One region of the Robinsoniella sp. RHS genome, then DNA from elsewhere that is predicted to be linked to it. Evidence: riboswitches for the same ligand, from Rfam matches in the RefSeq annotation. Region 1 holds a riboswitch; the other holds the start of a gene.
The links. A riboswitch is a leader RNA that binds a small molecule or an ion and turns the genes downstream of it on or off. The one in region 1 is predicted to bind ZMP and ZTP.
Positions count from the first base shown of each region.

Region 2: linked by a shared signal. The riboswitch ahead of RHS_RS14465 (phosphoribosylaminoimidazolecarboxamide formyltransferase) and the one ahead of RHS_RS25435 (formate--tetrahydrofolate ligase) in region 1 are both predicted to bind ZMP and ZTP.

Region 1 covers NZ_JNGB01000133.1:92-3,818, forward strand. Annotated here, with positions in the region: partial or broken gene RHS_RS25435 (formate--tetrahydrofolate ligase) at 1-1,589, opposite strand, end outside; THF riboswitch at 1,836-1,928, opposite strand; ZMP/ZTP riboswitch at 2,043-2,128, opposite strand; gene RHS_RS25445 (GGDEF domain-containing protein) at 2,201-3,727, opposite strand, start outside.
Region 2 covers NZ_JNGB01000030.1:18,083-21,809, forward strand. Annotated here, with positions in the region: gene phnX (phosphonoacetaldehyde hydrolase) at 1-728, shown strand, start outside; gene RHS_RS14460 (hypothetical protein) at 1,004-2,035, shown strand; ZMP/ZTP riboswitch at 2,119-2,197, shown strand; gene RHS_RS14465 (phosphoribosylaminoimidazolecarboxamide formyltransferase) at 2,282-3,454, shown strand; gene RHS_RS14470 (DUF6612 family protein) at 3,651-3,727, shown strand, end outside.

The DNA of each region.
Region 1 (3,727 bases):
AGGGCTACGATAAAGCCTGCTCCTGCGGAGATCTTTAAGTTACGTACTGTTACTTCAAAGTCTGTCGGTGCGCCAAGCTTTGTCTGGTCATCTGTCAGACTGTACTGTGTCTTAGCAACACAGATCGGGCAGTTCCCGAATCCAAGGTTTTCCAGTTCTTTTGCCTGCTTCTGAGCATTTGCTGTGAGAACGGCTTTCTTTCCGCCATATACTTTCTGTACGATTGCATTTAATTTATCTTCGATACTTCCTTCTAATTCATAAGAATAGTGGAATTCGCTTGGCTCTTCTACCAAACGGATTACTTCTTTTGCAAGAGCTTCGCCGCCTTCACCGCCTTTTGCCCATACTTCAGAAAGTGCTACGTTTACACCAAGTTCTTTACATTTTGCTTCTACCAGGTCTAATTCAGCCTTGGTATCCGTTGGGAATGCATTGATTGCCACTACGCATGGAAGACCGTATACATTTTTGATGTTGCTTACATGTTTCAGTAAGTTTGGCATACCGTTTTCCAGTGCTTCTAAGTTTTCGTTATTCAAGTCAGCCTTTGGAACGCCGCCATTGTATTTTAATGCACGCACGGTTGCTACGATAACAACTGCGGAAGGGGTAAGCCCTGCCATACGGCATTTGATATCCAGGAATTTCTCTGCTCCAAGGTCAGCGCCGAATCCTGCTTCTGTGATTGCGTAATCACCCAGTTTTAATGCCATCTTTGTTGCAATTACAGAGTTACAGCCATGTGCGATATTGGCAAATGGTCCGCCGTGAACGATTGCAGGCACGTGTTCCAGAGTCTGAACCAGGTTTGGTTTCAGAGCATCTTTTAACAGTGCTGTCATAGCGCCCTGTGCATTTAAGTCGCCTGCGGTTACCGGTTTCTGCTCTGCAATTTTTCCATATGTATATCCAACGATAATCTTGGAAAGTCTCTCTTTTAAATCTGTGATATCTTTTGCCAGACATAATACTGCCATAATTTCAGATGCAACGGTGATATCATATCCATCTTCTCTAGGCATTCCGTTTGTCTTTCCGCCCATTCCGTCTACGATGTTACGAAGCTGGCGGTCATTCATATCCACACATCTTCTCCATGTGATCTTTCTAGGGTCGATGTTTAATGCATTGCCCTGGAAGATATGGTTATCCAGCATCGCTGCCAGTAAGTTGTTGGCTGCACCGATTGCATGGAAATCACCTGTAAAGTGAAGGTTGATGTCTTCCATCGGAACTACCTGTGCATAGCCGCCGCCTGCTGCGCCGCCCTTTACACCGAATACCGGTCCTAAAGATGGCTCACGAAGTGCAACCATAACGTTCTTGCCCAGTTTCTGTAAACCATCAGCCAGACCTACCGTAGTTGTCGTTTTTCCTTCACCTGCCGGAGTCGGGTTGATTGCTGTTACAAGAACTAATTTTCCGTTAGGAGCATCACTTTCTTTTAACAGATTGTAATCAATTTTTGCTTTGTATTTCCCGTATTGCTCAAGATATTTCTCGTCAATACCTGCTTTTGCTGCGATTTCTGTAATTGGGGACATAGTAGTCTCCTGTGCAATTTCGATGTCTGATTTGTAACCCATAGTTAAATATCTCCTTTCATATTAACCGCTTTTGCGGTGATTTACGTTATAAATTATACTACGGTCCCCGTAAGGACATGCGTCTGCCTGCCATTCTTAACCCATAAAAAAAGCAGTTGAATCATTTGCCACTCAGCAAATAACACAGCTGCCCAATATCGGGACTGCCTGCTATACTGCACAAAGAAATAGCATCTGACCATACACATTCTAAATAATATAGAAATAACAATACATCTTTTACGCAGTAGCGGGAGCGATCTTATAACGCGGAAGTCTCCTTCGTTCACCAAAAGCCTCCCCCTTTGGTGACACTTTACGTATAACATCTACTCTACTTGAACATTATTCAATTGTTAATATAGAAAGAAATAAGTCAAGCAGATTTCTTTCGGTACCGGATAGAATTCTAACACCTAAAGTGTATTAAAAAAGGGCAACATCATAGATAACAAATGCTGCCCAGACGGTCGACCTTATCATATAATTTTGATTTCCCTGTGGTACTCCACAACTATCCGTCAGTAATCAAAACCTTTGTTACGATATATATACTATAAAACAAAGTTAAAATTTTGTCAAGAATTTTGTGGATATTTCACATAAAAATGTTACAATTGATCTCCTTTATTGTTATATTCCATTTCAGGTTCAAATAGAACCACCCGGTTGCGGCCTTCAGCTTTTGCCCGGTAAAGAGCTATGTCCGCTTTTTGATAGAGACTGGTAAAGGTTGTGCCGTCTTTGGGGTACATAGCTGCCCCGATACTGGCTGATATTTCGATATCCCCATTGACCCAGCGGGCAACTCTTTTACGGAGGGTTTCCAGGCGTTTTTCAAGAGCATGGCTGTTCCCAACGTTTTTCATACAAATGACAAACTCATCTCCGCCAAGTCTTGCTATCACATCATCCGCCTTTCCGGCACTTTTTAACGTATAGGCAATTTCTTTTAAGACCTGGTCTCCGATGATATGCCCGTAAGAATCATTCAGCATTTTAAAATTATCAATGTCTACCATAACAAATCCATGGTTATGGCGTTTTTCACTTTTCACTAACATCTTTGTTACCTTTTTCACAGCCTCTGCCCTGTTCAGAACACCGGTGAGGTCATCATTTTCCAGCCGGTACTGCAGTTGGAATTCTTCTTTCTTTTTCTCATCAATGTCGTTTAAGGCCACAAATGCAATAATATCCTTAGAGTATGGGTCCTGTATCAGCTGTATGTCGCCTTCTACCCAAAAGTAATTTCCTTCCGGATTCAGACGCCGGAACTCACAATGCAGAGTTTTGATCCCTTCGCAATAGCGTTTCATCAAGTTGGCATAAGAGAACATAATCTTGTAATTTTCCTGATCTTCTTTATATATGAAGTGTTCCCATACATATGCGGCCGCTGCCGTAAAGGAAGTACGCGCACTTTTAGGGATTTCTTCTCCCATAGTCCCCTTGATATACTCCACAGTATCTCTGGTAATATTATAACGGTAATTTATTACGTTTCCCGTCAGCTGGCTTTCATAAGAACGTTTCCACCGCTCATGTTCGATCTCTTTTTCATGAGCTTTGGTCATATCTTCCATGGATATCACTGCAAAGCGCCCATCATCGGTAATCGTATAGTCATGGCGCAGCCAGACCTGACGGTTCAGTCTGTGGTTGATTTTCACAATGGTATCAGAGGCTGGGATTCCCGCTTTCATCCTTTTGAAAAACTCACGGTATTCTTCCTGGCTTTCTTCTGCCACCATTCCTTCCGTTATGAAGGTCTCCGGCATGTTTTCAATAACCTGGCGGTCAAAAAACTCCGATGATTTTTCATACAAATATAATATTTCTGTATCCAGTTCATAACGGGCTGCCATTTTCTTCGTGTGTTCCCATACAATCAAACGATATGTTTCTTCCTGCCCATACAATCCTTCGACTGCATCTTTGCGAAGGCTAAAATCCAGGCAGATACACATGATTCTGCTGGTCCGTTCACTGTCGCCTTTACATCGCAGCATAAACCAGCCGGTATCTCCATTCTTTTTCTTCATCCGAACCTCCAGCTCCAGAGTTGCAGCCGGATTGCCGGGACAGAAGCCAGCCATATTACACATTTCTTCCCAGTCTTCTTTTAACACCAGTTC
Region 2 (3,727 bases), on a different contig from region 1:
CCGCCGTAGACTACGGATGTTTTGCGCCGGTACAGGCATTTGTCGAAGTGTTTAAACACTTTGGAATCGAGCCCACTATGGAAGAAGTCAGAAAACCAATGGGTATGCTGAAAAGAGATCATATCCGTACCATGCTTGCAATGCCCCGCATACAGAAATTATGGGTTGAAAAATATCAGGGTCCATCGCAGGAAAGCGATGTGGAAAAGCTCTATGAGTTATTCGAAAGCAAATTACTGAGTATACTGGACGAATTTGCACAGCCAAAGCCTTATGTGCTGGAAACAGTTGAACAGTTGAGAGAAAAAGGCATAAAAATCGGGTCAACAACCGGTTATACAGATATTATGATGGATATCGTAACGCAGAAGGCAAAAGAAGCCGGATATGAGCCGGATGCATGGTTTAGTCCGGATGCTGTGGGCAGCATGGGACGCCCATATCCTTTCATGATTTTCAAGAACATGGAGACCCTTAAAATATCTTCCGTACAAAGCGTCATAAAGGTGGGAGATACCGTATCTGATATAAAAGAAGGAAAAAATGCCGGTGTATATACCGTTGGCATACTGGAAGGCAGTTCCGAGATGGCACTTACCCAGGAGGAATATGAGGCTCTTTCCAAAGAAGAAAAACAGGCAGAACTGGACAGAGTGAGTAAAATCTATAAAGAAGCCGGTGCAGACTGTGTGATTAAGGATATCCGTGGGATCTTAGAATTAATATAATTAATGAGGTACAGATTGAGAAAGACCTTGAATCGATAGATACGTATTAGTGCGTGTTGGATTCAAGGTTTTTTTTGTGTAAAATAAGAATAATAAACAATTTTATTATACATAAAATATAATAAGATATTTGATAAAAAATAATTGAAACTTAATAATTAATATGATACTATATATAATCAAATAGGATCTCTATAAAAACAATTCTTTTCGATCTAATATAAAAAAATTCCCAAAACAAATATAAAATTGAAGAAAGGTAAATAAAGAAAACGATGATAAATGGAGAAAATACATTTTCAGATTCTAATTCTGAAGCTGAAAAAATCCGGGGAGAAAACAATACGTATCATATTTATGATAAGATATTTAAAAGAATATTAACCTTGTCCAAGAAAGCAGTCATTCATTTGATTAATGGTTTATTTCAACAGAGTTATCCTCAAGACAGTGAAGTAGAATATAATTGGACGGAACATGTGGACAAAGACTTAAGAAAAACGATCGCAGATACAATTATTACTATTAATCATACAGACAGTTATCATCTGGAAGCCCAAATGTATCAGGATGAACAGATTGTCCTGCGAATGTTTGAATATGGTTACCACCATTCCATGAAGACCAGGCAATTTCAGGATACGATTATATTTCCAGAGCCCGTAATAATATACCTGGCGGATAATTATGATAAAATTCCGGACTATTATCTTCTGAATATAGAATTTAAAGGCCAGGGGAGCTTTTCGTACAAGGTTCCCACTATTAAATATTTATCGGAACAAATAGAAGAGATCAATCGCAATAAAATGATAATCTTAATCCCCTTTCAACTGCTGAGACTTCGAAAAGCATTAAAAAAAGAGCGTAGTGATGAAAATATTGAAGCGTTGAAAAAGTTAATAAAAACTGATATAATCGAAAGTATCATAGAGAATGAAAAGTTGGGTAATATAACCAAAGATGATGCAAGACGATTAAAACGTCTTACACTGCAGTTATACCATCATATCTACGACCGATATGAAGAACTGGAGGAAAGGGGTGTGTCAGAGATGGTAGAAGAGGCACTGGTATTAGATATTGATATTATTGAATATGAACATGAAAAAAAGATGGAGAGTTTAAGGAAAGAACTGGAAACGGAAATTAAAGAGAAAGAGTTGGAAATAGACAAAATTACCGAACAAAAAAACAAGGATTTAAAAGCCATGCGAATGTTGCTGGAACAAAAACCAAGAGAATATATTCTGAAAGAGACGGGTCTGTCTGATGAACAGCTAGAGGCATTAATCCAGGGGAAATAATATTCATAGATCTGCAACAGTGGGAAAGAACCTGAAAATACCGAAAAAGCTCTTGACATCTACAGTAAAAAATGTTATGTTGATTTTAGTTATACGACTGACGGAAGTGGAATTAACCACATGAAGTATAATGATAATGAGCCGACCGTCTGGGCAGAGAGCCCGGGTAGTAGGCTCTTTTTTATCAAATATTAACCATAGAGCAATTTATAAGCACGCTCTAGCATGAAAAGGAGTGTAACAGTGATGAAAGAATTCGAATTAAAGTACGGTTGTAACCCAAATCAGAAACCAGCTAAGATTTTTATGAAAGAGGGAGAACTCCCGATCAAGATTTTAAACGGCAGACCAGGGTACATAAATCTTATGGATGCTTTTAACAGCTGGCAGTTAGTAAAGGAATTAAAAGCTGCAACAGGAATGGTAGCAGCAGCTTCTTTCAAGCATGTCAGCCCGGCAGGAGCAGCCGTTGCAGAACCCCTTGATGAAACGATGAAAAAAATCTATTTTGTGGAAGGCTGTCCGTTAACAGAAGCTTCTACTGCATATATCCGTGCAAGAGGCGCAGACAGAATGTCTTCTTATGGAGATTTTGCAGCACTGTCAGATGAATGTGATGAAGCAACCGCATTATATATTAAACGAGAAGTATCCGATGGTATTATTGCACCTTCTTACTCTGAAAAAGCTTTAGAAATCCTGAAAGCGAAAAAGGGCGGAAATTATGTGGTTATCCAGATGGATCCTAACTACGTACCGGCTGTACAGGAAACAAAAGATATTTTTGGAATCACATTTGAGCAGGGAAGAAATAATATTGCGTTGAATGAAGAAATGCTTCAGAACATTCCGACTCAGGTAAAAGATATGCCGGCAGCAGCAAAAAGAGATTTATTGATATCACTGATTACTTTAAAATATACACAGTCCAATTCTGTTTGCTATGTAAAAGACGGACAGGCAATTGGCGTAGGTGCCGGACAGCAGTCCAGAGTACACTGTACCAGACTAGCAGGCAATAAAGCAGATGTATGGTATTTAAGACAGCACGCAAAAGTACTGAACCTTCCATTTAAAGAAGGTGTAAGAAGAGCTGACAGAGACAACGCTATTGATGTTTATGTATCAGACGATTACGATGATGTATTGCGTGATGGCATGTGGGAAGCAGTATTTTCTGTGAAACCGGAACCTTTGACAAAAGAAGAAAAAGTGGAATGGCTGAAGACAATGGACAATGTAGCACTGGGGTCTGATGCATTTTTCCCATTTGGTGATAATATTGAGAGAGCACATAAGAGCGGTGTTAAGTTTGTAGCGCAGGCCGGTGGTTCTGTAAGAGATGACAATGTAATTGACACCTGTGATAAATATGGCATTGCGATGGCAATGACAGGTATTCGTTTCTTCCATCACTAAGATAATAAATTTACCGTTGCTTTGGCAGATTAGTACATGCCGGAGCAGCGGTTTTTTTGCGTTTTATGTTGATTTATAAAAAAGTATTGCGATTTTTTCGTTATTCCATTAATATAATCTATATACGTTAATCATTGAGTATATATGGATAAATGAGGGAGCAAGTCAAAATCGTTGTTGAAAAGGAGGCAAAAGTATGAAGAAGAAATTGTGGAAACGGGGATGTGTTGTACTGGGAGGAGGAATTCTGGCTTTTAGTATGGCAGGATGCGG